DNA from 3 places in the Bombilactobacillus sp. ESL1202 genome. Region 3 is predicted to be linked to each of the others. Evidence: predicted binding sites of a transcription regulator. Region 3 holds the regulator's gene; each other region holds the start of a gene.
What was found. Region 3 encodes HrcA, which represses chaperone genes, less so after heat shock. Its sites were predicted from a motif close to TTAGCACTCNNNNNNNNNGAGTGCTAA; they were not measured.
Positions count from the first base shown of each region.

Region 1: groES (co-chaperone GroES) is a predicted target of HrcA. The motif match lies at 8,365-8,391, and genes of this name have one in related genera.
Region 2: AC3B7A_RS07440 (ATP-dependent Clp protease ATP-binding subunit) is a predicted target of HrcA. The motif match lies at 6,209-6,235, and genes of this name have one in related genera.

Region 1 covers NZ_CM176590.1:1,527,762-1,538,517, reverse strand. Annotated here, with positions in the region: gene ruvB (Holliday junction branch migration DNA helicase RuvB) at 1-265, opposite strand, end outside; gene ruvA (Holliday junction branch migration protein RuvA) at 279-875, opposite strand; gene mutL (DNA mismatch repair endonuclease MutL) at 885-2,789, opposite strand; gene mutS (DNA mismatch repair protein MutS) at 2,814-5,408, opposite strand; gene AC3B7A_RS06800 (TIGR00282 family metallophosphoesterase) at 5,429-6,214, opposite strand; gene groL (chaperonin GroEL) at 6,357-7,985, opposite strand; gene groES (co-chaperone GroES) at 8,045-8,329, opposite strand; gene AC3B7A_RS06785 (LTA synthase family protein) at 8,620-10,551, opposite strand; gene manA (mannose-6-phosphate isomerase, class I) at 10,627-10,756, opposite strand, start outside.
Region 2 covers NZ_CM176590.1:1,658,818-1,669,573, reverse strand. Annotated here, with positions in the region: gene AC3B7A_RS07475 (MBL fold metallo-hydrolase) at 1-656, opposite strand, end outside; gene AC3B7A_RS07470 (hypothetical protein) at 685-1,110, shown strand; gene AC3B7A_RS07465 (copper-translocating P-type ATPase) at 1,085-3,127, opposite strand; gene AC3B7A_RS07460 (CopY/TcrY family copper transport repressor) at 3,117-3,539, opposite strand; gene ptsP (phosphoenolpyruvate--protein phosphotransferase) at 3,778-5,511, opposite strand; gene AC3B7A_RS07450 (phosphocarrier protein HPr) at 5,511-5,777, opposite strand; gene AC3B7A_RS07445 (hypothetical protein) at 5,914-6,099, opposite strand; gene AC3B7A_RS07440 (ATP-dependent Clp protease ATP-binding subunit) at 6,466-8,709, shown strand; gene AC3B7A_RS07435 (aldo/keto reductase) at 8,780-9,787, opposite strand; gene AC3B7A_RS07430 (MerR family transcriptional regulator) at 9,842-10,237, opposite strand; gene AC3B7A_RS07425 (DUF4097 family beta strand repeat-containing protein) at 10,350-10,756, opposite strand, start outside.
Region 3 covers NZ_CM176590.1:170,248-181,003, reverse strand. Annotated here, with positions in the region: partial or broken gene nusA (transcription termination factor NusA) at 1-153, shown strand, start outside; gene rnpM (RNase P modulator RnpM) at 213-521, shown strand; gene AC3B7A_RS00910 (L7Ae/L30e/S12e/Gadd45 family ribosomal protein) at 518-826, shown strand; gene infB (translation initiation factor IF-2) at 840-3,563, shown strand; gene rbfA (30S ribosome-binding factor RbfA) at 3,575-3,922, shown strand; gene truB (tRNA pseudouridine(55) synthase TruB) at 4,133-5,032, shown strand; gene ribF (riboflavin biosynthesis protein RibF) at 5,038-5,985, shown strand; gene hrcA (heat-inducible transcriptional repressor HrcA) at 6,078-7,151, shown strand; gene grpE (nucleotide exchange factor GrpE) at 7,163-7,765, shown strand; gene dnaK (molecular chaperone DnaK) at 7,808-9,652, shown strand; gene dnaJ (molecular chaperone DnaJ) at 9,831-10,756, shown strand, end outside.

The DNA.
Region 1 (10,756 bases), 630 kb from region 3:
CTGTCGTCGAACGCAAATTTACTTGTAATTCATGGGCAATCACCAAAGCCAAAGTTGTCTTACCTAAGCCGGGAGGACCATAAAGTAAGACGTGATCTAGTGCTTCTTGCCGCTCTAAGGCTGCTTGGATATAAATACTTAATTCTTGCTTAACTTTCACTTGTCCCAAATACTGTTTTAACGTCTGTGGCCGTAATGATTGTTCAACGACCGCTTCTTGCTCATTTAAAACTTGATCACCAGTTAAATGTTCATCTGCCGTCATTTAGTCACCTCACTTAATGTAATAATTTCAAACCTGCGCGGACGTAATCTCCCGCACTGTCCGCTTCAATTTTTCGTAACTCTGCTTCAATTTTTTGTAGTTCTTTAGTTGAATATCCTAAAGCCAGTAGTGCTGCCCAGCCATCACTAAAAGCAACGTCATCAATCGTGGGCGTTGCATGATCCAATAAATTGGTTACATTGGTCGGAATTAACTCCTGTGGTAATTTATCCTTTAAATCCAAAACAATTTGTTGCGCGGTTTTTTTGCCTACCCCCGGAAATTTGGTTAAAAATTTAACATCATTAGTCCTAATGGCCTCCACTAAACCAGAATGATCATCATCAGCTAAAATTGCTAGCGCGCTTTTAGGACCAATTCCGGAAACTGAAGTTAATTGCAAAAAGAGTTGTTTTTCAGACAAATCATAAAAACCATATAATGACTGATCATTATCGCGCACTACTTGTTGAATATAAAGTGTAATGGTTTCGCCTTGTTGATAACGATAGGGATTAGCCACCAACAGATGGTAGCCAATTTGCTGTACTTCTAATACAACATAGGTGGGATAGATATAAGTTATCGTTCCTTGAAAATACTCAAACACACTAAAACCTCACTTAAAACGTCTTGATTGATGGGGATCTTGAATTCGTTTAAACATCTTTTGAATATCTGCATCACTAAAGTGAATCAAAGTTGGGCGCCCATGTGGACAATTATAAGGATTTTGGGCTTGAGATAATTGATCCAAAATGGCTTGCGCTTGCTTTTGATCTAAATGATGATTTGCTTTAATAGATAGTTTACAGCTCATTGTAATCGCAGTTTGTTCACGAAAATCTGCTATTTTAATTTTACCGTCTTGTAAAATATAATCAATTATTTCCCGAATAGTTTGTTCTTCTTGCTCAACGCCAATCCAAGTGGGATGACTAGTAATTACAAAACTGTTCTGCCCAAAAGGTGCAATTTCAATCCCCACTTCGTGTAATAACTCTAAATGTGCATTAACACTAACGGCATCAGCATTTGAATAGTCCAAAATCAACGGCACCAATAATTTTTGTTGATCGGCACTAACTTGCCCCACTTTTTGTCGAAACTGTTCATATTTAACTCGTTCTTGCGCGGCATGTTGATCAATCAAATAAAAACCATCACTGCTTTGGGCGACTAAATAAGTCTCATGAATTTGCGTTAAAAATTGTAAATTAGGAAACTTTTGCTCCGTTAAAATTAATTGATCAGCTTGCATCGGGGCAGCAGTTGGTTCATTTTGTTTGGGTACACTAATTGTTTGAGTTTGAGCTTGATCTTGTTGGGCAATCTGTCGCATCGTCTGATCCCATTGATGTAAATGGTGAGGATCTTGAAATATTTCTTGTAAATGAATTGCTCCGGGTTTGATAAAATCAGTTTTACTAGTAACTGGTGTTTGCGGTGGTTCTCGTAAAAATGAATTGGTCTGATTAAAATTTTGAAGGGTAGACGGTGCTACTGTTGTTGTTTTTGAAACTGCTTCTGGAATCAGATTTAATTGACCTAACGCCTGAGACACTGTTTGCTCAATTAAATTCGCTAATTGTTGTTCTTTACTAAGCCGGACTTCTCTTTTAGTTGGATGGACATTCACGTCAACTAATAAGGGATCGGTGGTAATTGTCAACACCCCCATGGGATAACGACCAACCATTAACTTGGAGCCATACCCGGCTAACCACGCTTTACTTAATTGAAAGTTATTAACAAAGCGCTGATTAATCAAAATGGACAAATAATTCCGATTAGCTCGGGTTTGTTCTGGTAATGAGATGTACCCTTGAATTTGAAAATCAGCATCACTGCCCTGACATGTGATTAAATCAGCAGCCACTTTTCGGCCATAAATTCCCGCCATTGTTTGCTTGAGATCACCGTTACCAGAAGTCCGTACTAACGTCTTTTTTTCATTAGTCAATGTTAAAGCGACTTGCGGGTGTCCTAAAGCCAGATGATTCACAACGTCAATCACTTGTTTTAATTCGGTATTGAGAGTCTTAATATATTTCAAACGCACTGGTGTATTATAAAACAAATCATTGACGACAATCGTTGTTCCTTGACTAGCAGCCACCACTTGCGGTTCTTGAAAAGTTCCACCTTGAACCTCTAAAAACGTTCCGCTGGCTCCATCAGTACTAGTCGTCATTTGTACCTTAGCTACGGCCGCAATACTGGCGAGTGCTTCGCCGCGAAACCCCAATGTCTGCACATTAAATAAATCATGCGTCGAATTAATTTTGCTGGTGGCATGGGATTGAAAGGCTAATTTAACTTGATTGCGAGCAATTCCGTCACCATTGTCTGCCACTTGAATATGCTTTACGCCAGCATCTTGAATATTGATTTCAATTTGTGTCGCATGCGCATCAAGTGCATTTTCCACTAATTCTTTGACGACCGATGCTGGTCGTTCGACGACTTCACCAGCAGCAATTTGATTACTTAAAATTGCTGATAATTTACGGATCTCAGCCATTTAATTCCCCATCTCCAAATATCTTTAATGTAATTTAGACTGCAATTCATACAAAAATTTCATTGCCTCTAAGGGTGTCATATTTAAAACATTGGCGTGTTTAATTTTTTCAATCACGGCTTGATTTTGTTCATGTGGTGGTGCAAATAAAGATAATTGTTGTTCTGAAGGCGCTTCTTGAACTTGATTAATTGGTGGCTTTTTGGGGGCCACTTCTTTTTTAGGAACAGCTGTTTGAGCTGGTTGTTGTTCCAAATCATTTAAAATAACTTGGGCTCGTTTCAATAAAGTTGTTGGTAAACCCGCCAACTTAGCTACATGGATCCCGTAGGATTTGTCCGCGGGACCTGCTAAAACTTTGTGTAAAAAGACTAATTTACCATGTTCTTGCGTCGCATCAACGTGAACATTTTCAACCGTAGTTAACTTATCAGCTAGTTGCGTTAATTCATGATAATGCGTGGAAAAAAGCGTCTTTGCGTGGACTGTTTGGTCCAAATACTCAATAATCGCTTGCGCTAAAGCCATGCCATCATAAGTCGCCGTTCCCCGACCAATTTCATCAAAGATGATTAACGAATTTTGCGTCGCATGCTGCAAAGCATCGTTTGCTTCCATCATTTCGACCATAAAGGTTGAATTACCAGCAATTAAGTCATCAGCGGCACCAATTCGGGTAAAAATTTGATCAAAAATGGGCAACTGGGCTTCATCTGCTGGTACAAAACAGCCAATTTGTGCCATAATCACAATCAACGCAGTTTGACGCATATAAGTACTTTTTCCCGACATATTGGGCCCGGTAATTAATAAAACGTCAGTTTGTTCGGACATTTGAACATCATTAGGAATATAACTTTTTTTACCCAAAACTTTTTCAACAACGGGATGACGACCATTCACGATTTTAATTTGATGATCTGTAGTAAACTGCGGCCGAATATAATGTTGATTTTCACTAATAACCGCAAAACTTTGTAAAACATCTAAGTGCGCCAAAATCCGAGCTAATGTTTGAATCTGGGCAATTTGGTCTTTAACCTGTTGCCGAATTTCTTTAAACAATTGATGTTCTAAAAGCGTTGACTTTTCCTCAGCTTCCAAAATCAAATGTTCTTTATCTTTTAATTCCGGGGTAATATAGCGTTCGGAATTAGTCAGGGTTTGCTTACGTTGATAACGGTCAGTCGGCACTTGCTCCTTATTAGAATTAGTAACTTCAATATAATAACCAAAAACCCGATTAAAACCAATTTTTAGGTTTTTAATGCCCGTCGCCTGCTGTTCATCAGCTTGCATCTGAGCAATCCAAGCTTTACCATTTTTCATTGCATTGCGGTACTGATCCAACTGCTCATTATAATGATCACGAATTAAGTTGCCTTCAGTTACTGAAATTGGTGGATCATCAACAATAGCTTGATCAATTAAGTCCACCACAGCTTGACAAGCAGGCATTTTAGCCAACAAATCATCAATTAACGGTTCATGTAAATCTAATAATGTTTGTTTAATTAGCGGTACTTGACGCAAAGAAGTCGCCAATTGAATTAAATCGCGACCATTGACATTGCCGAAAGCAACGCGACCAGCCAGCCGTTCCAAATCATAAACCTTGGTTAAGTAGTCTTGCAGATTTCCGCGCTGAAAAAAGTTATCTAACAGAATTTGAACAATATCTTGGCGTTTAGTTAAAGCTTTTCGTTCCAACAACGGTCTTTGTAACCATTGTTTTAACAAACGACTACCCATAGCCGTTTTAGTCGCATCTAATAACCAAGCCAAAGTCCCAGACTTTTCACCAGTTCTTAAAGAACGAAATAATTCCAAATTACTTTGAACATTATGATCCATTTGTAAATATTTACTAGTTTGATAAACTTGCGCAACTTGTAAATGAGCTAATGAACGTTTTTGCGTTTCAATTAAATAAGAAATTAAGTAAGTAATCGCTTGTTGTTGTAATTTCTGTTGCACTGGTTGAATGACAAAAGCCACTTCCGCATAAGACTGCTGGGGTTGTTCTAAAGAAACTAATAACCCAATTTTAGTTAATTTCTGTTGTTGTTCTTCGGTCAAGGAATCAGAAACAACCACTTCTTTACAGCGTAAATTTAGTAACTCGTTTTGTACCTGTAACCAATCAGTAAAAGTTGTAACCCGCACCTCACCTGTGGATAAATCGGTATAAGCAAAACCAAATTGATCTTCTTGATAAATAATTGCTGCCAAATAATTATTCTCACGACTTTGATTAGGTTTATCTTCCAAACTAGTTCCGGGTGTAACTAACTTGATGATCCCTCGTTTAACCATGCCTTGAGCTTCCTTGGGATCTTCCAACTGCTCACAAATGGCCACTTTATAGCCCTTATCCACCAAAACATCAATATAACTTTGAGCAGCATGGTGGGGAACGCCACACATCGGAATCGGATCCGCAGCATTTTTATTTCGGGCTGTTAAAGTTAATTCTAAAATTTGTGCCCCTTTAATTGCATCATCGTAAAACATCTCATAAAAATCACCAATTCGATAAAATAAAAAAGCATCTGGATAATCTTTTTTAATAGCCAAATATTGCTGCATCATTGGTGTATCTTTAGTTTTTTGTGGCATTTATAACTCCTTAGTTAATGTTAGTTATCAAAAGGACGATCGGGATTAATTTGCCCGACCTGAATATGATTTTTGGAGGCCAAATCAATAACGCAATAATTAATTTGTGGTCGCCCATGATCACTTAATTCATAGCGTGTTGGTCTTTGCGTCAAAAAACGTCTTAAGCTGCTATTAGCTTGTACACCAATAATCCCATCATAATCACCAGTCATCCCAACATCACTTAAAAAGGCGGTTCCCTGAGGTAATGTTCGGGCATCATTGGTTTGCACATGTGTATGTGTGCCCACCACCGCATCGACACGCCCATCAACGTAGTAAGCTAACGCTGCTTTTTCACTGGTTGTCTCTGCATGGAAATCAATAAAAACACGTGCCTTGCTCGGAACTTGCTTCAACAGATGATCAACTACTTGAAAAGGATCATCAATGGCATTCATTAAAGCCCGGCCTTGTAAATTAATAATCGCTAATTGCTCTTGATTAATTTGCTTAATTGTCATACCACGTCCTGGCACTTCTGCACCAGGATAATTAGCTGGGCGAATTAAGTTATCATTATTAGTCAATAACTCATTAACCTCTCGCTGATCAAAGGCATGATTTCCTAACGTAATCACATCTGCTCCCGCTTTAAGAATCGCTTTAAATTGTTGATCTTTAATGCCACGACCGTTAGCTGCATTTTCACCATTAACAATTGTCACTTGCGGACGAAAACGGGCTTTGATTTGTGGCAAATATTGTTCTAAAGCCTGCACACCTAAATTGCCCATGACGTCACCCACAAAAATAATTCGCATAATACTTCCCTTAATTTTATTTATATTTTTACTTAAATTTTATCATACCATTAAAAGCTAAACTAAAGCAGTACTACTTTATCGCAAAATAGCAAAAAAGCATTTCTTTCGAAATGCTTTCTTGCTATTAAATTAACTAAAATTACATCATACCGCCCATACCAGCATTTGGATCAGCTGGTGCTGGAGTAGCAGGTTCTGGTTTATCAGCAACAACGGCTTCAGTTGTTAAAATCAAAGCTGAAACACTAGCTGCATTTTGTAGAGCAGAACGTGTTACTTTAGTTGGGTCAATAATTCCGACTTCAATCATATTTTCCCATTTATCAGTATCGGCATTATAACCAATTTCTGTACCTTGGGACTTCATATGTTCAACAATCACGGAGCCTTCTTTACCAGCATTTTCCGCAATTTGACGAACCGGTGCTTCTAAAGCCCGCTTAACAATGTTAATTCCAGTTTTTACATCACCAGTTTCATTTTCAGCTAACTTGGCAACGGCCGGAATAACATCCATCAAAGCCGTACCACCACCAGCGACGTAGCCTTCTTCAACAGCAGCACGGGTAGCGTTCAAAGCATCTTCAATGCGATACTTACGTTCTTTTAATTCAGTTTCGGTAGCGGCACCGACTTTAATCACACCAACGCCACCAGCTAATTTAGCCAAACGTTCTTGTAATTTTTCTCGATCAAAATCAGAAGTTGTTTCACCAATTTGCTTCTTGATTAAGTCAACACGTTCATCAATCGCAGCTTTAGAACCAGAGCCTTGAACAATAGTTGTATTATCTTTGGTAACAGTTACACGACCAGCTTGACCTAATTGATCAATTGTGGTGTCTTTTAATTCTAAACCTAAGTCTTCAGTAATCACAGTACCGCCAGTTAAAATGGCAATATCTTCTAATTGTTCTTTGCGACGATCACCAAAGCCAGGAGCCTTAACAGCAACGACATTGAAAGTACCACGAACTTTATTCAAAACTAAAGTTGGTAAAGCTTCACCATCAACATCATCAGCAATAATCAACAAAGATTTACCTTGTTGCACAATTGATTGTAACAATGGCAAAATATCTTGGATATTAGAAATCTTCTTATCAGTAATTAAGATGTAAGGATTATCTAAATCAGCTTCCATCTTGTCATTATCAGTTACCATATATTGTGATAAGTAACCCCGGTCAAATTGCATACCTTCAACGACGTCAGAAGTTGTTTCAATTCCTTTTGACTCTTCAATTGTAATAACACCATCATGACCAACTTTTTCCATGGCATCAGCGATTAATTCACCGACTTTACTATTAGCAGAAGAAACAGCAGCAACTTGCGCAATTTGGTCGCGACCACTAACTTCGTGGGAAATTTTCCGTAATTCATCAACAGCAGTAGCCGTTGCTTTTTCAATTCCGGTTCGAATGCCAACTGGATTAGCACCAGCAGTTACGTTCTTCATACCTTCTTGAATAATTGCTTGGGCTAACACCGTCGCAGTTGTCGTACCATCACCGGCAATATCATTAGTTTTAGAAGCAACTTCGGAAACTAATTTGGCACCCATATTTTCAAAATGATCTTCTAATTCAATATCTTTAGCAATGGTTACACCATCATTAGTAATGTTAGGTGAACCATAAGATTGTTCCAAAACAACGTTGCGACCCTTAGGGCCGATTGTTGTTTTAACTGTATCAGCTAATTTATTAACACCGTTGAGCATTTTTGCCCGAGCGTCTTCTGAAAATTCAATTTCTTTTGTCATTTTTCAGCCACCTCAATTATTATTTAATCGTACTTTTTCAAAAATCTATTTATTTAAAATTAGTCAACAATTGCCATGACATCTTTTTCATGCATTACGAGATATTTTTGGCCTTCATACTTAACTTCTGAACCAGCATATTTATCAAAAAGAACACGATCGCCTTTTTTAACGCTAAGTTCAATTGTTTGACCGTCTGGGGTACGTTCACCGGCACCAACTGCAATAACTTCACCAACTTGTGGCTTTTCTTTTGCATTATTGGCTAGAACAATTCCACCAACTGTTTGTTCTTTTTCTTCATCAACTTGTACTAGAATCCGGTCACCTAATGGCTTTAACAAAGTAATCCCTCCAAATATAAACATTTTTAGCACTCTTAGCACTCATCTTCATATAGTGCTAATACAATTTCTATAATAACATGTTCTTTTGAAGATGCAAGTATTTATCATCAAAATCCCGTCAAAAACTTACGTTTTTACATTAGCATAACTATTACCGTATTGATATTATTCGGCTCACGAATAATATCAACTGGTTGCAAAGAAAAAAGCCTGAAAAAGTTATCCCGGAGAAAATCAGACTAATTACTGAAAACAACTTTTTAACAGACTTTTCCAAATTTATTTTGTTATCGCGTTACTTGAAACATTCCATACTTCTTAGCATAAGCTTTGCCATAGGTCATATCATATTCTAACAACCGATAATCTTTAAAGACTTGCGATTGATCCCATTTAGCATTTTTAGGTCCATGCACATTCTTAGCAGTTAAAGCATACGTATCAGTAGTGACCTTGGTAGTATTTTGTTGACCCGAACCAGAAATTTGTAAAGGTTTAGTCAACACTGGAACTTCCTGATACAGTTGTGTTAATAATTGATAAAATGGCGTTTGGGGATAATCTAATTGCTGTAATAAATGTAAGGACATATAATTTGGTGAAAAATAGTCATAATGATGAGTTTCTAAGGGAAAATTAGCGACCATCACAAAGGGTGTAGCATGCGAATATAACGTATTTTGATTAAACAGATCATCATAAATACCATCACCAGGATAATGATCACCATACATCACAATTAACGTTTTTTGCTTAGCATGCTGATAGTGCGCTACTAAGTTTTTAAAAGCTTGATCAGAATCATGTACTTCTTGCAAGTAAGCTTCTAATTTCTTAGTTTTGTCAGCGTCTCCGCCTACTTGATGCTTCAATTGATAATTACTCTGGGCACCAGACTGTGTTTGATACGGCATGTGATTTTGCATCGTTAACATCAAACTGAATTGTCGATCCGATTTTTGTTGTTGTGCATAAAAATTCGGATACGCTGAAGCATCTGTATCATATAGGCCATGTGGCGACTTTTTCAGTCCTTGTAACTTAGATTGATCTTGAAATTTGTGAATACCAATCGCCGGATAAGCTTGATTGCGTCGATACATGGTGCCTGCGTACGGATGATAAGCTTGGGAATGATAACCAGCCGTATTTAAATAATGCATCACACTCGGGAAATATTTTTTATTCGGTAAAATATCCTGATATGGCGTATTATTCAAAAAATAGTTTGAAAAACCAGTATTAGCTTCAAATTCAATATTAGCCGTCCCGCCACCAAAACCGGGTGAAACCATATAACCGCCAGCTTGCTTAGCAGTTGGCTGAGTAAGAATTTGCGAAATATAAGGCATCGGATTTTTATTGCCAACGATTGGATATTGCTTTTTAGTTCGTAAAGGATTAGTTAATGATTCATTTAAAATATAAATAATATTAACCTTACCTACCTTTTTGCCTTGATTAGCCTGAGCTAATCCATGTTGGTAACGTTGGGCAATTTTTTTCATCGTTGCTTGATTATAATTAGCCGGCTTAATCATCGGCGTTGATTGCAAATTAAAAACAAAGCCAATTAAAGTACCACGATTACGGTAGTTTGCTAATTGGGAACGATCAACATTCGTGATGTTATATTTAGCTAATTGTTTCGAAGCTAGCGAACGGGTATTACCAGCTTGAGCAAAAATCACTAATACAACAACCCCCACAACTAATGTCAATCCTCTAAAAAACCAAACCCAATGATGATTTTTAAAGCGTAACTTTTTAGTCTGACGATGAATTAAATAAGCAATTAAGAATAACAACACAATACTTACTATTAATAAACATAGTGATTGCCAGCTAACCATCTTGATTAAACCGCCAGCTTGATTAGCCATTCGCAAATCATTAGGCAACAGCGGTTCTGAGCGGGAAACAATCTTATTAAAGTCAACATAAAGGCCAATACTTAATAAGGCTATACTAACCGCCAATCCCCACCAATAATCCCCCAACAGGGCAATTATTAACGTCATAATTACTACCAAAATAAACCAATTAATTCTGGTAACTACGGGATTATTTTTAATTTCCCAAAACATTTCGTGATAACCATGAGTTAATTCTCCAGTTAAAGCTAATTGAAATGCAAAATAAAAAATATAAGCTAATAAACAAACTAGTAACAATTGCAATAAACGATAAATAAACCGCTTGATATTTAGATTGTGCACAGCAAATCCTCTTTCAAAATAAATTTATTACAATTTTAGATTGTAGCACAATTCAGTAAGCGATAATTATATCAATTAGTTATCAATTGCTTCAGAAGCAATTAAAGCTAGTTGCTGTCCTTCAATTTGCCAAGATTTAAATGTTGCCGGGACAATAAAATGATCGCCTAAATTTAATTGATATTTTTGATCAGCAATGACTAAT
Region 2 (10,756 bases), 490 kb from region 3:
AAATCTAAAGGATAAGTCTGTGGTAAATGTGATAATAACAAGCTTTTAACCTGTGCTGCTTGTGCCAATTGTCCCGATTGTGTTGAAGTCATATGCCAAATTTGTCCAGTTTTGTGAGCGCCAAAATTCGTATCGGTAATTAATAAATTTGCTTGTTGAGCAAAAGAAACTAAATCAGCAAAATAAGCCGTGTCCGCCGTAAAAGTCAAAATCTTTTGCTGCGAATCCAAAATTCTAGTAGCAAAAGTTGGTACTGGATGAATAGTTTGTTTAAAATTAAGCGTAAAGGGTCCCAGTTCTAAAGGGTGCTCGGGTGAATAAGCCCTTGCTTGTGTAAATGACCCAAAGCTCAAACTGGCAAAATTAAGAGGATCTTGCGTATTACCATAAATTGGTAACACTTCATGTTTTTTAGGACCCGCATGTAGCTGCCAATAATATTGTAAAACACCGACATCCGCAATGTGGTCGTGATGATAGTGTGTTAAAACAACGGCATCTAATTGCAAAGGATCTAAATAATTTTGTAATGCATTCAAGACCCCGCTACCACAATCCAAGAGTAAGTTATATCCTTGGTCTTGTAGTAAATAACCAGTCGTTGCCTGCTGCCGGTAAGGATAACCGCCATAGTACCCTAAAACTGTTACTTTCATTAACTTACACCTCGTTAGGAGAATTAATATGTCAGAAATCAGATTAGTATTTGGAACAAAATCTTTTTTAGAAACACATTTGGACAAGGATAGTACACTTGCTCATAATGTGCAACACCCCCAGGATTATTTAATCATTCAAAAACTAGCGGCTACCAAGCCCCAGGAGAATACTTGGCATTCAATTTTACTACAAGTTAATTTAAAAATTTCCACCACTTTTTACCTAGCTTTATTACAATTAAGTCCGGACAATGGCGCTTTATTAATCAATCAAGTGCATAAATTGCCCACTAACAGTATTTTATATCAAAAAAAGAAGCAGCTGCAATTTTTAATTATTACACCTGACCCACAAATTTTAAAATTTATTGCCACTTTATTAAATACCGATATTGAACATCTTAATGCTTCAATTGTTAAATACCTTAAAAGTTCAACAGCGAAGCATTAATGGCCACAATCACCGTTGATAGTGACATCAAAATTGCGCCCACTGCGGGACTTAAAACTAATCCTATTGGTGCTAAAAGGCCGGCGGCTAAGGGTAGTGCCACAATATTATAACCAGCACCCCACCATAAGTTTTGAATGGTTTTACGATGCGTATTTTTAGCTAACTGCAAAAATTTAACAATATCAAGGGGATCACTCTTAACCAAAACAACATCAGCAGCATCAATGGCAATATCGGTTCCCGCACCAATCGCTACTCCAATATTAGCTTGTGCTAAACTAGGGGCATCATTGATGCCATCACCAACCATTAAGACTTGATGACCTTGCTCCTGTAGTTGCTTAATAATATCCCGTTTATCCCTTGGTAATAAATCAGACTTAAATTCCGTAATGCCTAATTTTTGAGCGACTGCTTGCGCAACCAGTTTGTTATCACCAGTTAACATCAAAGGTTTCAAGCCTTGTTGTTTTAGTTGCTTAATCAAAGCTGATGCAGATGATTTAATCTGGTCACCGACACTGACGTAACCTAGAACTTGTTTTTGTGACACTAAATAACTAGTTGTCCCCGTTTGGGTTACTGCTGAAAGGGGCAAGTGTTGCTCTTGTAATGTTTTGAAGTTAATCAATTGGTACTCTTGGTTGTTAATTTTGCCCTTAATTCCGCGACCACTCAAGGTTTGAACTTGATGAGCTGTCAAAAATGACAGCTTCTTTTTTTGGGCTAATTGAACAATACTCTTAGCTATAGGATGATTAGACTGCTGTTCCAAACTAGCCATCAGCAGTAAAATTTCTTCATCTGAAATTTTTTTATCCAAGGACTTAACGGCCTGCACTTCAAAATTACCAACTGTTAGAGTTCCAGTTTTATCTACAACTACGTAATCAATTTGAGGACTAATATCAATGACCTGTCGGTTCCGAATTAACAAACCATTTTGCGATCCCAAAGCTGTACTTTTAGCATTGACTAATGGAATCGCTAGACCTAAGGCATGCGGACAAGCAATTACTAAAACGGTTACCAAGCGTAAAAATCCCGTTTGCAAATTAGTTAAAATACTCCACAAAATAAAAGCTAATAAACCAATAATTAGTGCCGCATAAAATAACCATCCGGAAACCTGATCAGCTAAAGTCTGCAAACGCGATTTAGCCTGCTGGGCGGTTTGAACCAACTGACTGACACCGGCCACAAAACCACTTTGAGCCGTTTGTGTAACCTTAATAACCAAAGTCTGATCCGTATTCAGTGAGCCACCAATCACTCGATCACCAATTTTTTTACTGATCAACTGAGCTTCACCAGTCACTAAAGATTCATTAACTTGACTATGACCAGTAATAACTTGACCATCGACTGGAATTGACGCCCCTGCTTTGACTAATACTTGATCACCTTTTTGCACTTGATTAATATCCACCGTTTGCCAGTGCTGTTGCTGTTTGACAGTGACCTGCTTGGGTAAAAGTTTAGCTAAATCTGCTACTGAATCACTCGCATTCATCACTGAATTCATTTCAATCCAATGTCCCAAGAGCATGATTAAAATCAAAGTTGCCAATTCCCAAAAGAAGTCCATCACTGGCGCTTGATTGGCAACAAAATTGTTCAGGACAAAGGCATACAAACTATATCCATAAGCAGTAATAATTCCCAAAGAAATTAAAGTCATCATTGCTGGTCGGTGTTGTTTGAGCTCACTCAATGCTCCCGTCAAAAACGGCCAACCACCATAAAAGAATAAGATCGTTGCAAAAATCATCACCATCAAATTGGAACCAGGAAATTGAAATTGAAAAGGTAGCCAAACTCCCATTGCTGATGAGCAGAACAAAATTGGCAACGCTAAAATGAGCGAATACCAAAATTTATGTTTCAAATTTCCCATATGCATCATTGTTCCGTTAGGCATCATTTGCATGGAATGCTTTGACATTGCTGAATCCATTTCCATGTTATGATCCATTTTCAGACCATGATCCTGCTTTGAATTATCATGAGACATTTTGACACCCCTCTCCCTTTAAACAATTACAAGCAATTGTTGTTGGTGCAGTTAATTGTTTCTGAGTTAAAATTTGCTGTAATGTGGCAATATCCGCTTGACTTAAATCCAGTTTTTGGATCAAATTAATCAAAGTACTGCCTTGTTTCATGGCACAAAGATGACTAAATAAATCTTGTACGGTTTGATCCATCATTTGCTTTTCACTAACTAAAGGATGATAAATTTGGGGTCGCTGTGATTTATCAACTCGAACAATTTGTTTTTTAACTAAACGTGTCAATAAAGTCTTGATTGTATTGGGTTGCCATGATGTTTGCTTTAAATTATTAATTATCTCTGGTGCCGAAGCAGTATTTAAAGTCCACAAAACTCGCATGACCTCCCATTCAGCGTTGGAAATATTTTCCATTCAGTTATGATCTCCTTTTAATTTTTTATGTTTAACAGTGTCAAATCAATATTAAAATCTTACTACTAAAATCACAATTGTAGTTTAGGCTATCCCTACTCAAAAAACAAATATTTCACTCATTGTACAATCAATCTCCACTCTGCCAAATAATTAACATTAATCTAAACAAAAAATGTGACTGGAATATAAAATCTTCCAACCACATTTTTATTAATTTTAAATTTTTAAGTTAATTTTACTTACGATGATTAGCTACAAAATCATTAACTAATTTTTCATTTTCAGCGTTACTTAAGGAGACATTCAAAGCTTGTTCAACTAAATCTTTTAATTCAGTTGTATCTAAATGCTTCATTAACGAACGAACTCGTAAAATTGAAGTAGCACTCATTGAGTATTCATCTAAGCCCATACCCAATAGTAATGGTACCATCACTGAATCTCCTGCTGCTTCGCCACACATACCAACCCATTTACCTTCTTGATGAGCTGAATCAATTACATGTTTGATTAAGCGCAAAATGGAAGGATTATATGGTTGATAGAGATAAGAAACATGTTCGTTACCACGATCAGCAGCCATCGTATATTGAATCAAATCGTTCGTACCAATACTGAAGAAATCAACTTCTTTAGCAAATTGATCTGCTAAAACAGCAGCGGCTGGAATTTCAATCATAATTCCAACTTCTAAATTAGCGTCAAATGGGATCTTTTCAGAAGTTAATTTATCCATTTCCTCTTTTAAAATTCCTTTAGCTTGCCGGAATTCTTGAAGTGTAGCAATCATGGGGAACATAATACGCAACTTGCCGTATGATGAAGCCCGCAATAATGCCCGTAATTGGGTTCGGAAAATATCCTGCCGATCCAAACTAATCCGAATTGCCCGATAGCCTAAGAATGGATTCATTTCTTCTGGTAATGGCAAATATGGTAGGTGTTTATCGCCACCAATATCCATTGTCCGCACAACAACTGGTTTACCATCCATACCTTCTAAGACTTCTTTATAAGCTTCAAACTGATCATCTTCAGAAGGTAATTCAGCGGAATCCATATACAAAAATTCAGTCCGGTATAAACCAATGGCTTCAGCACCATTAGCTTGAACACCCGCTAAATCCTTTGGTGTACCAATATTAGCGGCAATTTCAAAGTGCTTACCATCAGCAGTCACTGTTTTAGCACTCTTTAATTTAGCCCATTCAGCCTTTTCATTGGCATACTGTTCAGCTAGATCTTGATAATGTTTAACATCATCTGCAGTAGGATTAATGACCGCATCACCATGGACGCCATCAACAATCAAGTCATCACCGGCCTGAACTTCACTAGTTATTGTATCCGTACCAACAATGGCAGGAATTTCCAATGAACGCGCCATAATTGCTGAATGCGCTGTCCGACCGCCAATATCTGTAATGAAAGCCTTGACATACTTCTTATTCAATTGAGCTGTATCACTAGGAGTCAAGTCATGAGCAACAATAATAACTTCATGATCAATTAATGCTGGGTTAGGTAATTCAACCCCTAATAAATGACTCATAATTCGTTTAGAAACGTCACGCACATCAGCTGCACGTTCTTGCATATACTTATTATCAGTCATTGCTTCAAACATCGCGATGAATTTATTAGCAACATCACTTAAAGCTTGTTCGGCATTAACTTTATCAGCTTGAACTTGTTGAGCAACAGCGCCCGTAAATTCAGGATCAGCTAAAATCATTTTATGAGCATCAAAAACTTGAGCTTCTTCTTCACCCAAAGATTCTTTAGCAACATCGCGAATCGTTGTTAATTCAGCGTCGGATTTTTTAATTGCTGCTTGTAAACGATCGACTTCTGCTTGAGCGTCAGTAATCGTTTGTTTTTTAAAGGATAGATCAGGTTGCACTAATAAGTAAGCTGGTGCATGCGCAAAACCATCACTGGCAGCAATCCCCTTTAAAGTTTTAGTCATTATTCTGAAAGTCCTTCTTTAGTCATGGTTTCTGAAATAGCATTAATGGCTTCACTAGCATCATCGCCATCAGCTGTGATTGTAACATCAGCACCTTGACCAACACCAAGTGACATAACACCCATAATTGACTTCAAATTAACAGTTTTTCCATCATATTCTAAATTGATATCAGAACTAAATTTGCTAGCAGCTTGTACTAGCATCGTAGCAGGACGTGCATGAATTCCTGTTTCTGCAATTACGTGAAAATCTTTCTTTTCCATATTTAATAACCTCTCTTTAAGCCTAATTTTCATTTTGAATGAAAAGGGTTAACTTAACATCAAAACTACATTACCATTATTCAAAAAACAAGGCAAGTTTTTTCCGATAAAAATAAGAAAACCAAGGCGTTTACACCTAGCTATTTTCGTTTTCAGAAAAGCGGTAGGTAATCTTGCCATCACGATGGGCTGTACCAACAATTTGATTGTGTTGGTTAATTTTTAACCACGCCTGATTAAATTCCATAAAATGCTCACTATCAACTTCAATTCGATCTATTTTTTTATCAACCAAATCGTTCAATTGTTGTTCAAAATCCATTTTCTTGCCTCACAATGCAAATTACTTTAATAAACAAATCATTCCTTATATACTGTGTTTGACATGTAAAGTCAAGCTTTTTTTGAAGAAAATCTTAAATTTCTTCATTTTAGCACTTGCATGTTGAGAGTGCTAAATGTATAATTCACTTTGTACCATTAATGTACTCAATGACCAAAGAGGATAACTCCAGATTACAGTTGAGACCAAATTAGGACATCAAATAATAAATGAACCGTTACTTTCATCTATTATTGATCCGAGAGTTATCTTAAAAATTATTTCTACTATAGTATTTAGTTCGGAAGTGATTAAACGTTTTGGAAATTGAAACAAATTTCTCTCAAGAAAGGTGGAATGTAATTCATGCTTTGCCAAAATTGTCATAAAAATGAAGCAACTATCCATCTCTACACTAGTATTAATGGACAACGGGCGGAAGTAAATTTATGCCAGAGTTGTTATCGAAAGTTGCGTGAGCAACAAGCGATGGGAGGTAATTCTAATATGAATAATGATCCATTTGGTTTTGGTGACTTAAGTTCAATTTTTGGGGCAATGGACCCACAACAAGAAATGCGTCGCCAACAACAAATGTCAGCGCAAAGTCAACGTGGTGGCGGTAATAATAATAATTCAAATAGTATTTTGACCCAATTTGGTGTCGATTTAACCGCTCAAGCTAAAGCCGGTAAAATCGATCCCGTTATTGGTCGTGACAAAGAAATTGAACGCGTAATTGAAATTTTAAATCGGCGGACTAAAAATAATCCTGTTTTGATTGGTGAAGCAGGAGTTGGTAAAACTGCTGTGGTTGAGGGTTTAGCTCAAAAAATTGTTGATGGTGAGGTTCCGGAGAAACTACAAGACAAACGCGTGATTCGTTTAGATGTGGTTTCTTTAGTGCAAGGAACTGGTGTCCGGGGTCAATTTGAGCAAAGAATGCAAGAATTGATTACAGAGTTACAAAATAATAAAAATATTATTTTATTCATTGATGAAATTCACGAAATTGTTGGTGCGGGTAATGCCGAAGGCGGTATGGACGCGGGTAATGTCTTAAAGCCTGCTCTAGCCCGTGGAGAGCTCCAATTAGTTGGCGCTACAACTTTTAATGAATATCGTCAAATTGAAAAAGATTCGGCCTTAGCAAGACGTTTGCAACCAGTGGAAGTCAATGAACCCACGGTTGAGCAAACACTCAAAATCTTAAAAGGCATTGAGCCTAAATACGAAGCTTATCACCACGTTAAATATTCTCCAGAAGCTATTAAAGCCGCAGCAGTTTTATCCGATCGTTATATTCAAGATCGTTTCCTACCAGATAAAGCAATTGATTTGTTGGATGAATCTGGTTCACGCAAGAATTTAACTTTAAATCCAGTTGATCCAAAAGAAATTGAAAAGAAGATTAATGAAGCTGAAGCTAATAAGCAAAATGCACTCAAACAAGAAGACTATGAAAAAGCAGCTTTTTATCGCGATCAAACCAAAAAATTAGAAGCTGTTCGTGATAATAAAACCGATAGCGAAAAAGAACCGGAAGTTACGGAAAAAGACATTGAAAGTATTGTTGAAGAAAAAACAAACATTCCAGTCGGTGAATTAAAAGCTCAAGAACAAGAACAATTGCGCAATTTAACTCCAGAATTAGAAGCTCATGTTATTGGGCAAAATAAAGCAGTCGAACAAGTTAGTCGTGCTATCCGCCGTAACCGTGTTGGTTTTAACAAAACTGGCCGTCCCATTGGTTCGTTCCTCTTTGTTGGACCTACTGGAGTTGGTAAAACTGAATTAGCTAAACAATTAGCCAAACAACTCTTTGGTAGTGAAGATTCGATGATTCGGTTTGACATGTCCGAGTATATGGAAAAGCACAGTGTCTCAAAATTAATCGGTTCCCCTCCAGGGTACGTTGGCTATGAAGAAGCTGGGCAATTGACTGAACAAGTTCGGCGTCATCCTTATAGTTTAATCTTATTAGATGAAATTGAAAAAGCTCATCCCGATGTAATGCACATGTTTTTACAAATTTTAGACGATGGACGCTTAACTGATTCACAAGGACGGACAGTTAGTTTCAAAGATACTATCATTATCATGACCTCCAATGCTGGTCAAGGTGAAAGTGAAGCTAGTGTCGGCTTTGGTGCTGAGGCCAATGGCACGACCAATTCTGTTTTGGATAAATTAGGTAATTACTTCAAACCGGAATTTCTCAACAGATTTGATGGAATTATTGAGTTCGATCCGTTATCCAAAGAAAGCTTGCTCAAGATTGTTAACTTAATGATTCAAGATACTAATCGGATGATTGCCGATCAAGGTCTCGATATTGAAGTTACTCAACCTGCTAAAGAAAAGATCGTCGACTTAGGTTATGATCCTGCATTAGGTGCCCGGCCGTTACGTCGGGTCATTCAGGAACAAATTGAAGATCGCGTAGCTGATCATTACCTCGATCATCCTAAAGAAAAGCACCTCAAGGCAGTTTTAGAAAACGACAATATTAAGATTGAAAATAACACTGGCGAAGATAAAAAAGACAGTGCAACCAAAGCTAAAAAAACTCCTGATTCAACCAAGAAAAAAGACGATCAAGATAAGTAACGTAACCAAAAAAAGACAGCCACTTGGCTGTCTTTTTTTGGTTGTTCATTTATAAATGTTCAAACCTTGCTTACTTTTTCTTTTCATCCAGTAAAACAACGCCTTCAGGCGGATTTTGAGCAATGGTACCAACAATCGGATGCGGAACATAAGGTTCTTCCAAGTAGCGCACATCTTCCGGTGTTAACTTAATATTTAAAGCCTGTAAGGCACTATCAAAGTGCTGGGCTTTAGTGGCACCAATAATTGGTGCGCTGACGCCCTTGGCCCATTGCCAAGCAATCGCAATTTGAGCCATAGAAACTTGATATTTAGCTGCTAATTCCTGTACACGGTGCACAATTTTGATATCTTCTTGTTCCATACGATCATATTTACCAGTAGCAACGCGATCTGTTTTGGCACGTAGCGTGGAGCCTTGCCATTGAGGGCGGGTTAAATGCCCAGCCGCTAATGGACTATACGGCATTAATGACACCTGATATTGCTGACAAATCGGCATTAATTCACGTTCATCTTCACGATATAACAAATTATAATGGTTTTCCATAGCTTGAAATTGTGCCCAACCATATTGCTGTGCTACCAACTGTAAATTATGAAATTGATAGCCATACATGGCTGAAGCCCCTAAGGCTCGAACTTTACCGACTTTAACCAATTCATTTAAGGCTGCCATAGTTTCTTCCATTGGCGTTTGGTAATCAAAGCGATGAATCATGTATAAATCTAAATAATCAGTTCCCAAGCGCTGTAAAGTTCCGTCAACTTCTCGTTGAATCGCTACTTTAGATAAGCGACCAGGATTGAAATAAACTTTAGAAGCAATCACGACTTGATCACGCGCTACATTATGTTTTAAAGCTCGGCCTAAATATTCTTCACTAGTACCTTTGGAATAACTATTAGCCGTATCAAAAAAATTAATTCCTAAATCTAGAGCATGTTTCACCACTTGTTCAGTTGAACTGGCATCTAAAGTCCAATCATGCATTGTACCCGCTTGTCCAAAACTCATTGCGCCCACACAAATGGGTGCAATTTTAATCTCGGTTCGCCCTAAGTTTTGATATCTCATTTTAGTTATCCTCCATCATTATTTAACCAAAATCCGACCATGAAAATATTATTATTATGATCCCTCTTTCCTCAAAATTCGATAATCTTTTACTTGACCAGTTTGATATAAATTAATTTTATAATCCAAACGTGTTAAAGATTTTTGTAAGGCTACTTGTTTTTGATATAAAATGGCGCGTTGTTGTTCTAACAAAGCTTGACGTTGCTTTAAAGTAGTCGATCCCTGTTGCATTAACTTAACGTATTCAATTAGCGGTTCAACTGCTACTCCAGAATTACGTAGGCAAATAATCATTTCAATTAAATCTTGCAAGATTGGTGGATAATAGCGATTGCCGTTGGCTTGACGTGGAATTGGCGGTAATAAACCAATTTGTTCATAATAGCGTAAAGTTGCCGGAGTGATGTGATACTTTTGACTCACAGCAGTAATGGTTAAATTTGCCATCCTATCACTTCCCAAAAAAAGACTAGAATAATTTTAAGGACGAAAGCTTAACAAATCCTTAATTTTATTCTAGTCTTAGTTTATTACTTAAAGTTAACTTGAAGTCAAACCTTTAATTCAAAATAATATGACTGTCTTGTGCTTTTACTTCTAATTTAGTTGATGAATTAGCATTCATTTGCTGCCAATCATTTTTTATTTTACGATCCGTTGTTTTGATTAAGGTATCAGTCCCCAATATTTGATAATTGATGGTGGGATGTTGTAATTGCATAATCAATTTAGCATCAGTTAGCTGTAGCTGATTATTTTTATTTAAAATTGCATCAGTCATAACTATCCGTGAATCAACAATTTTTCCTTGCACTTGTGCTTTAATTTGCTGGAAATTAGCATGGCTGTCATCCAGTCGTAGGTGTAATTGTTTAAAATTAGAGTTCTCACTAGTAATCTTGGTATCATCAGTAATTAATTGTGCCTGTTGGTTCACATTCACTTGCTGAAGACGTAAATAACTGT
Region 3 (10,756 bases):
GAAACTAATCCTAAGTCTTGCATTGTAATTGTTCCCGATTATCATTTATCCTTAGCTATCGGTAAGCGTGGGCAAAATGCACGTTTAGCTGCTCGATTAACTGGTTTTAAAATCGATATTAAGCCGGAATCAGAAGTGGAATTTGTTGATGAAACTGGTGAAGAAGTTGACGAGGAAAACCTTGATTAAAAATAGATAAAGGTGGTGGTTGTTTGAAAACTAGAAAAGTTCCAATGCGAAAAGATGTTTTAACTAATGAGATGGCGCCCAAACGCTTGCTAGTAAGGATTGTTCGTAATAAGCAGGGTGAAGTTAGTGTTGACGAAACTGGTAAAAAACCTGGTCGCGGTGCTTACGTCGGGTTAGATCCAATTGCTGTTAAGCAGGCGCAAAAGGAACATAAATTGGATAAGATTTTACAAACAGATTTATCTGCTGACTTTTATGAAGAATTATATGAGTATGTTGATCATCAAAAGGCACGTTTAGATTTGTTTGGTGAATTAGGTAAAAAACATTGAACAAGCAACAGAAAATTCTAAACCTTTTAGGATTAGCCAAACGAGCACGACGCATTATCAGTGGTCAAGAATTAGTTTTAATAGCAGTCAAAAAACAACAAGCTTATTTTGTTTTTTTAGCCAATGATACTGGCGCAGTTGCTCAAAAATCATTTCAAACAACCCTTAAACGTCAAGCCATCAATTTTGATCAAACTTTTAGTTCCGAACAATTAAGTCAAGCTATTGGTCAAGCGACCAAGTCAATTGCTATTACCGATCAAGGCTTTGCTAAACGATTTCAAGAGTTAACGAAAAATAATTAAGGAGCGTGAATTTATGGGAAAGAAACGAGTTTATGAACTAGCAAAAGAGCTCCATGTTCCAAGTAAAGATTTGGTGGATTTAGCCCGCAAGCATCATATGGAAATCTCATCCCACATGGCTGTGTTGGATGACAAACAGTTAAATGATCTATCTAAGATTGTACGTGCGGCTAATAATTCGCACCAAAATAAGACCAATACCACAGCAGGTAAAAATGCTGCTGATGCTAAAAGTAAAGGAAAAACAAAAATCAAAGTCACAGCTATTCGGCATTCGCCCAAACCCAATGATAATAAGAAAAATCATCCACATTCCAATAATAATCGCTCTAATTCTAGTAATAATGTAAACAATAATCACCCACATTCAGTTGGTGAACGCAATAATAATCGTAATTCCAATCAGAATCGTAATGCAAACCAAAATCGCAACAATAATTCTCGGAATAATCAGCGAAATAACCGGAATCGGAATACGACGAATGATCATCGTTCTTCCATGATGAATCGTGCTAGTGCTGGACGTAAGCATTTAGCTCAGTATCGGCAAAACGCTCAGGCCTCAGTTGCGTCTATTGAACAAGAACGCGATCATCTACGCCGTCAAAATGAGCAAAGAGCTAAACGTAATAATGAACGAAAGCAACATTCGCAACAGCGTCCGCAGCACACCAATAGTTCTAACGGACGTAAAACTAATCAAAATTCTAATCGTAGTACTAATACTACTAATCAGCGTTCAAATGTTAAACCAACTGTAGCAAAAACTAATAGTACTAATAGTACCGTTACTACTGCTAATACTGCGGCAAAACCAGCAACTGACAATAAACGTCAACATGAGTTTACTAATAATCGCCGAAAGAATGAACATATTGATTATCGTAATCGTCCGAAGCATAAAAATAAGCGTAAGTTACGTAAACAGCAAGCTAGTCAACCTAAAAAGCCAATGCCACAACGTAAAGAACGACCATTACCAGAAATTTTGGAATATTCGGTTGGGATGAACGCACAAGATTTAGGCAAGATTTTGCATCGTGAGCCAGCAGAAATTGTGAAGAAGTTATTTATGTTAGGTGTTATGGTTAATCAAAATCAATCTTTGGATAAAGATACGATTGAAATTTTAGCAGCTGATTATAATATTGAAGCGCAAGAAAAAATTGAAGAAGATATTACTGATTTAGATACCTTCTTTGAAGATGAAGTTAAAAATACTGATAATTTAACTAATCGTCCGCCAGTGGTGACAATTATGGGTCACGTTGATCATGGTAAGACCACATTATTAGATCATTTACGTCATAGCCATGTAACAGCGGGTGAAGCAGGTGGTATTACGCAACATATTGGGGCTTATCAGGTCCAATTAGATGGCCGTTTAATTACCTTCTTGGATACTCCTGGACATGCTGCTTTTTCTAATATGCGTGCTCGGGGTGCAGATATTACTGATATTGTAGTTTTAGTAGTCGCAGCGGATGATGGTGTTATGCCACAAACCATTGAAGCGATTAATCATGCTAAAGCCGCTAACGATCCGATTATTGTTGCGATTAATAAGATTGATAAACCAGATGCTAATCCCCAGCATGTTACCGAAGAATTAATGAATTATGGTTTAATTCCGGAGGATTACGGTGGCGATACAATTTTTGCCAATATCTCTGCTAAACAAGGTACTGGGATTGATGATTTGTTACAGATGATTTTATTAGAAGCTGACGTTTTGGAATTAAAAGCTAATCCTGAACAAAAGGCAGTTGGAACTGTAATTGAAGCACGTTTGGATAAGGGACGTGGTCCAGTAGCGAGTTTGTTAGTTCAACAAGGGACCTTGCACAAAGGCGATCCAATTGTTGTTGGGAATACTTTTGGTCGTGTACGGGTCATGACAGATGATCGGGGTCGCCAAATTGATGAAGCCTTACCTTCACAACCAGTGATGATTACTGGTTTAAATGAAGTTCCTCAATCTGCTGATAAGTTTGTAGTTTTTGCAGATGAAAAGACGGCGCGTGCGGCTGGTGAAGAACGGGCTAAGCGGGCACAAATTGAAGAACGTAAACGGACGAACGCCGTTACCCTAGATAATTTGTTTGATACTATGAAACAAAATGACATGAAAAAGGTTGATGTCGTAATCAAGGGTGATGTTCAAGGTTCAGTTGAAGCTTTACGCAATAGCTTAGAAAAAATTGAAGTTGAAGGTGTCCGGGTTAATATTATTCACGCTGCTGTTGGCGCAATTAATGAAAGTGATGTTACTTTAGCCTCGGCAAGTAATGCAATTATTATTGGTTTTAATGTCCGTCCAACGGTTCAAGCTAAATCACAAGCTGATAGCGAAAATGTTGATATTCGTTTGCATAATGTGATCTACAATGCAATTGATGAAATTGAATCTGCTATGAAGGGAATGTTAGAACCAGTTTACGAAGAAAAAGTAACTGGTAACTTAACCGTTCGTGAGACTTATAAAGTTTCAAAATTGGGAACCATTGCAGGCTGTATAGTTGATACAGGTTTGATTCAAAAAGACAGTGGTGTTCGTTTGATCCGAAACGGTATTGTTATTTATGAAGGCAAATTGGCATCTTTGAAACGTTTCAAAGATGATGCTAAAGAAGTTAAGCAAGGCTTTGAATGTGGTTTAATGATTGAAGGCTATAACGATATTAAAGTTGACGATCAAATCGAAGCTTATATTATGCAAGAAGTGCCTGTTAAATAGGAGGAAGTACAATGAAATATCGTGTTGGTCGAGTTGAACAAGAAATTCAACGAGAAGTGAATGATATTTTGTTAAAACGAGTTCGTGATCCGCGTGTTGATGGGATAACAATTACTGGAGTGGAAGTTACTGGTGATTTACAACAAGCAACAATTTACTTTAGTATCTTGTCTGATACAGCTAGTGCGTCTGAAAAAGCCTTAGCTGGTTTAAATAAAGCTAAAGGATTGATTCGCGGAGAACTAGGACATCGTTTATCAATTTATAAAACTCCCGATTTAATTTTTAAGCAAGATGATTCGATTCGCTACGGAGAACACATTGATCAATTATTACGTCATTTACATGAATCTGACTAATAAGCTCGACAGGAATCAAATTTTTTAAATTAAATTAGAGGCTGGAACAAAAGTTGTGGTAACCAACTACTAACTTTTGGAACGCAATAATGAATTAATGTTCGTCTAATTCTAAATAGAATACGATCATTACCCTTATTGTCCCAGTCTCTTTTTTGTCTTATGGTGCAATGCTATACTGAATATTAGATTAGATAATGAGGCTATCAAATGAATGGTATTATCCCCTTATATAAACCTCGTGGTATAACTAGTGCGGATTGTGTTTATCAATTGCGCCGGTTACTTCATGAGCGAAAAATTGGTCATACAGGTACCTTAGATCCTGATGTTGATGGGGTCTTAGTAATTTGTGTCGGTCAAGCCACTAAATTAGTTAACTGGCTTTTAAATTCTGATAAGATTTATCAAGGGCAAGTGACTTTAGGGACTGCTACGACGACAGAAGATGCCAGTGGTGAAATGATTGCTCAAAAAAAGATTTTAGAACCGATTACAGATCAACAAATTAAATTAGGAATGCAAAGTTTAACTGGCACTATCAATCAACAACCACCGATGTATTCAGCAGTCAAAGTCAACGGTAAGCGATTATACGAATATGCACGTGCCAACCAAGAAGTTCAGCGGCCTATTAGACAGGTAACGATTAAGCAATTTACATTATTGGGAACTTCTAGTTTTATTGCAGATCAAAGTCAACAAACATTTGACTTCCAGGTTCGTTGCACTAAAGGGACTTATATTCGTACATTGGCGGTGCAATTAGGTCAATATTTCAACTTGCCGGCACATATGAGTCGTTTAACGCGAACTTTTGGTGGAGGCTTTTCAATTGAACAAACATACACTTTAGAACAGGTGGCAGCGCAAATAGCTCAGCAGCAACTAGACTTTTGTTTACCAATAGTAACAGCATTTAAAGATGAATTGCCAGTGATAGAATTGACTGAACAGCAGTGGCTAATAGTTAAAAATGGTGGCAGCTTGAAGTTAGATTTAACAGATCTAAAAGTGCTGTTAACTTGGCAAGGAATTGTTAAAGCCGTCTATCAGCAAATTAATCAGCGCTATGTTCCTCAGTTAATGCTTTTAAAAAATGATAGGTGAAAATAGTGAAAGTTCAAGTATTAAAGTATCCTTTTATAACTGATTTAAAAATGCCTGATCGGCAAGTAATTGCAGCAGGTTTTTTTGATGGTGTTCATTTAGGTCATCAGAATTTAATTAAAACCGCGGTTCGTTTAGCTCATACTAAGCAAGAATTAGCAGCAGTTTTAACCTTTGATCGTCATCCGGTGGAAGTTTATCAACCACAATTATTAACTAATGGTGGCTATCAGTATTTAACACCCTTTGAACGTAAGTTAGAGCTACTTGAACAATTACAAGTCGATGTGGTCTATGTGGTTGAATTTAATCCAATTTTAGCGCATTTGGCACCTGAGCAATTTGTTGAAGACTTTTTATTAAAATTAAATATTTCAACGCTTGTTGCGGGCTTTGATTGGACTTTTGGTCCTAAAAAAATAGCGACAATGACGTATTTACGAAAATTAGTAGCGCAAAGATTTGAAGTTGTGGAAATCCCATCCTTAAATTTTGCCAAGGAGAAAATTTCTTCAACTAACATTCGACAATATTTAAGTCATGATCAAATTCAAAAAGCGAATTTGTTATTAGGATATAATTACCAAAATCATGGTTTAGTAGTTCATGGTTATCAAATGGGACGAAAACTAGGTTTTCCCACGGCTAATTTGGCATTGACACCGAACCAATTTGTTCCTAGCATTGGTGTTTATGTTACTCGCGTTTTAGTCGGTCAAACATGGTGGCCAGCAATGACTTCGATTGGGCGTAATATTACTTTTAAGCGTGGTGATAATCCATTAACCATTGAAGCTAATATTTTAGACTTTGATGCTAATCTTTACGATCAAGATTTACGAATCGAATGGTTAAAGTATTTACGTCCAGAAGTCAAATTTGCTGGTGGTCAGGATTTAATTGGACAATTGGTAAAAGATCAGCAAGCCACGCAAAATTATTTCAGAAAATAATAGCAACTAACTTGACATAGTGCTAATAGCTTGCTATATTTAACATTGTTAGCACTAATGTATATAGAGTGCTAAGAGCGAGGTGATTTAGTTTGATAACTGATCGTCAAGCTGCAATTTTAAAAGCAATTGTTCAGCAATACATTGAAACAGGTCAGCCAATCGGCTCTAAAGCTTTAATGGAGCGTTTGCCTATTCATGTTAGTTCGGCGACTATTCGTAATGATATGGCTAATTTGGAAAGTGTTGGTCTAATTGAAAAAATTCATCTGTCTTCTGGTCGGGTTCCATCGGCTAGTGGATATCGTTATTATTTAGATCATTTGTTAGAACCGATTGATGTTTCTGAACAAACGTCAGAGATTATTCACTCTGATTTTGCTAAACAGCAATTTAATGAAATTGATGAAATTGTAGCTCAATCTGCGAAAATTTTGTCAACCTTGACTAGTTACACCGCAATTGCTTTAGGACCAGAAAGTGATAATACAGTTTTAACAGGTTTCCGGGTGGTGGCACTAGGTAATAACCAAGTGATGGCAATTATGGTTACGAGCGATGGTTCGGTTTATAATCAGGTTTATCGCTTGGATTCCACTTTGTCAGCAGATCGTTTGGAAGCAGTAGTGCGAATTATTAATGATCAATTAGTGGGGCAGACTTTAAGTGACGTTTCACAACGTTTAAAGACGGATTTTCCTAAATTGGTTGCTCAATATTTGCAGACACCAAACGGTTTCTTGACTATTTTTGATGATATTTTAGCAAAAGTGGCTGCTGATCACTTCTTTGTTGATGGTAAGTCAAATTTATTTAATTACGTCGATGCTCGTAATAGTGATAATTTAAAAACTCTTTATTCCCTATTTGAAAACGACGATGATTTGACAAAGCTTTTAGGCCTAGATCATAATTTTAATAATGAGTCTGACAATCAAGGCATTAGAGTTCATTTAGGAGCTGAATTAGCACCACAAATTTTAAATAACTATAGTTTAATTACCGCTAAATATAGTGTTGGCAGTCACGGTGACGGTTTAATTGCGTTATTGGGACCAACTAACATGCCTTATTCACAAGTGATTGGCTTAATTGCTTCTTTACGTTATGAGTTGGCTAAGCGATTGATTGACTATTTTCAAGAATTAAATGGTAATTCAGGCTAGGAGGTAGGCTTATGACTGATTCAAAAATGGATCCACAAGAATTTCCTTCAGAAAAAAAGCAGTCAGATCATTCGAAAGTGACTGATAAAACTGCTACGGTTGAGGATAGAAAAACAAAGCCGGCTACCGCTGAGGATTCTGATAGTGTAGTTGATAAGTTATTAGATAAAAATCAAGATTTAGAAAAAGAATTAAAAGCTAGCCAAGATCGAGAATTACGGGCGCAAGCAGAAATTCAAAATATTAAAAAGCATAATCAGCAAGATCAAGCTAATTTGATTAAATATGATGGTCAAAAGTTAGCGATGGCAATTTTACCATCAATTGACAATTTGGAACGTGCTTTACAATCTAGTACTAATGATTCAGCTAATGATAGTTTGTTACAAGGTGTGAACATGGTGTTAAAACATCTTAAACAAGCTTTAGCAGAAAATGATATTACGGAAATTAAAGCATTGCATGAAAAATTTGATCCAACGATTCACCAAGCGGTGCAAACAGTACCAGCTGATGATGATCATCCTAGTGAAACGGTAGTTCAAGTTTTACAAGCTGGATATCAATTAAAGGATCGAGTTTTACGACCAAGTATGGTTGTTGTTGCACAATAATTAAAAGAACAAAACAAGTAAAATAAGGGAAGGTTTAATTTTATGTCAAAAATTATTGGAATTGATTTAGGAACCACGAATTCAGCTGTTGCTGTTTTAGAAGGTGGCGATCCCAAAATTATTGCTAATCCAGAAGGTGGTCGGACAACACCATCTGTAGTAGCTTTTAAAGATGGTGAAACTCAAGTTGGTGAAGTTGCTAAACGGCAAGCTATTACTAACCCGAATACTATTTCTTCAATTAAACGTCATATTGGTGAAGCTGGTTATAAGGTTAACGTTGAAGGTAAGGACTATACTCCACAAGAGATTTCAGCGATGATTTTGCAGTATATTAAAAACTTTGCTGAAAAATATTTGGGAGAAGAAGTTACAGAAGCAGTTATTACTGTACCAGCATATTTCAATGATTCACAACGGCAAGCAACTAAAGATGCTGGTAAGATTGCTGGATTGGATGTTAAACGAATTATTAATGAACCAACAGCTTCTGCTCTTGCTTATGGTTTGGATAAAAGTGATGCTGATGAAAAAGTTTTAGTCTATGATTTAGGGGGCGGAACTTTTGATGTTTCAATCTTGGAGTTAGGTGACGGTGTGTTCCAGGTTTTGTCAACTAATGGTGATACTCATTTAGGTGGCGATGACTTTGATAATGCCATTATGAATTGGTTAATTGCTGATTTTAAAGCCACAAACCAGATTGACTTGTCACAAGATAAAATGGCTTTACAACGTTTGAAAGATGCTGCTGAAAAAGCGAAAAAAGATTTATCTGGTGTCACTGAGACTGAAATCAGCTTACCATTTATTTCTGCTGGCCCTGCTGGTCCCTTACATTTACAAACAACATTATCACGAGCTAAATTTAATGAACTAACAGCTGATTTAGTTGATCGGACTAAAATTCCAGTTCAAAATGCTTTAAAAGATGCTGGTTTAAGTAGCTCAGAAGTTGATAAGGTCATTTTAAATGGTGGTTCAACGCGAATTCCAGCCGTTCAAGAAGCCGTTAAACAATGGACTGGCAAAGAACCGGATCATTCAATTAACCCTGATGAAGCTGTAGCTTTAGGTGCTGCTATTCAAGGTGGCGTCATTACTGGTGATGTGAAAGACGTGGTTTTATTAGATGTAACACCATTATCTCTAGGAATTGAAACCATGGGTGGTGTCTCAACTAAGCTAATTGACCGGAACACTACTATTCCAACCAGCAAGTCACAAGTTTTCTCAACGGCTGCTGATAATCAACCAGCTGTTGATATTCATGTTTTACAAGGTGAACGTTCCATGGCAGCTGATAATAAAACTTTAGGTCGCTTCCAATTAACTGATATTCCAGCAGCACCAAGAGGGGTTCCACAAATTGAAGTTAAGTTTGATATTGATAAAAATGGGATTGTTAATGTTTCAGCTAAAGATTTAGGAACTGGTAAATCACAAAAGATTACTATTAAGAGTTCTTCGGGCTTATCTGATGAAGAAATTGAGCGGATGAAAAAAGAAGCTCAAGAAAATGAAGCATCTGATAAGAAACGTAAAGAAGAAGCCGACTTGCGTAATGAAGTAGATCAATTAATTTTTACAACTGATAAGACTTTAAAAGATCTTGAAGGTAAAGTTTCTGAAGATGAAATTAAGAAAGCCAATGATGCTAAGGAAGCTTTGAAGAAAGCCCAATCAGATAATGACCTGGAAGAAATGAAAGCTAAAAAAGATGATTTGAATAAAATTGTTCAAGACTTATCAGTTAAATTGTATCAACAAGCACAAGATGCACAACAAGCTAGTGGTAATAATAGTGACAAGGGCCAATCTCAAGACGATAATGGTACTGTTGATGGTGACTTTAAAGAAGTTGATCCAGATAAGGACGATAAATAATTTAAATTAATAATTGGTTTTAACCATAGGGAGAAATGACGAAGGTTGAAGTTTAACTTTCGTCATTTGTCTGAGTTATCTGTAAATTAAATTGCGGAAAATTTGAGCATTATCCCAATTTATGGTACCAATTAAAGTCAGCTTAATTTTAGGATTGAAAGAAAGGCTAGGGTGAGAAATGGATCCTTATGAAACTTTAGGTGTCGACCGCAACGCTTCGGAAGATGAAATTAAAAAAGCCTACCGAAAATTATCTAAAAAATATCATCCTGACTTAAATAAAGCACCAGATGCGGAAAAAAAGTTTAAAGATGTTAATGAAGCTTATGAAATTCTGAAGGATCCACAACGTAAAGCGCAGTTTGATCAATACGGTTCCACTGATCAGCAAGCAGGTGGTTTTGGTAACGGACAAGGTTTTAGTGGTTTTGATACCAATGGCTTCGGTGATTTCGGAGATATTTTTGATTCCTTTTTTGGGGGTGGTCGGCGGCAAGCAGATCCTACTGCTCCACGTAAGGGATCAGATTTAGAATATCGCTTAAAAATTAAATTTGAAGAAGCAATTTTTGGCGGCAAAAAGACAATTCACTATAATCGCAGTGAACAATGTTCAACTTGTCAAGGAACGGGTGCTAAGCCTGGTACCAGTCCTAAAACTTGTCATAAGTGTCACGGAAGCGGACGGATTACTGTCAATCAACGAACGCCATTAGGAATGATGCAAAGTCAACAAGTTTGCGATGTTTGTGGCGGAACAGGACAAGAAGTTGAGGAGAAATGTCCTACTTGTCATGGTCGCGGAAAAATCACGCGTAGTCATGCAGTTGAAATTGATATTCCAGCTGGGATTGATAATTTACAGCGGATGCGTTTAGATGGTCAAGGTGCTGCCGGTTCTAACCAGGGACCATATGGTGATTTGTTTGTTACTTTTGAAGTTGAACCAAGTAAACAATTTCAACGTCAAGATGCGACAATTTATTCACATGAAGCAATTTCATTTCCACAAGCGGCTTTGGGTGATGAAATTAAAGTGAAAACTGTTCGGGGGCAAGTTGAATTGCGCATTCCTGCGGGAACTCAATCCGGAACAGTCTTTAA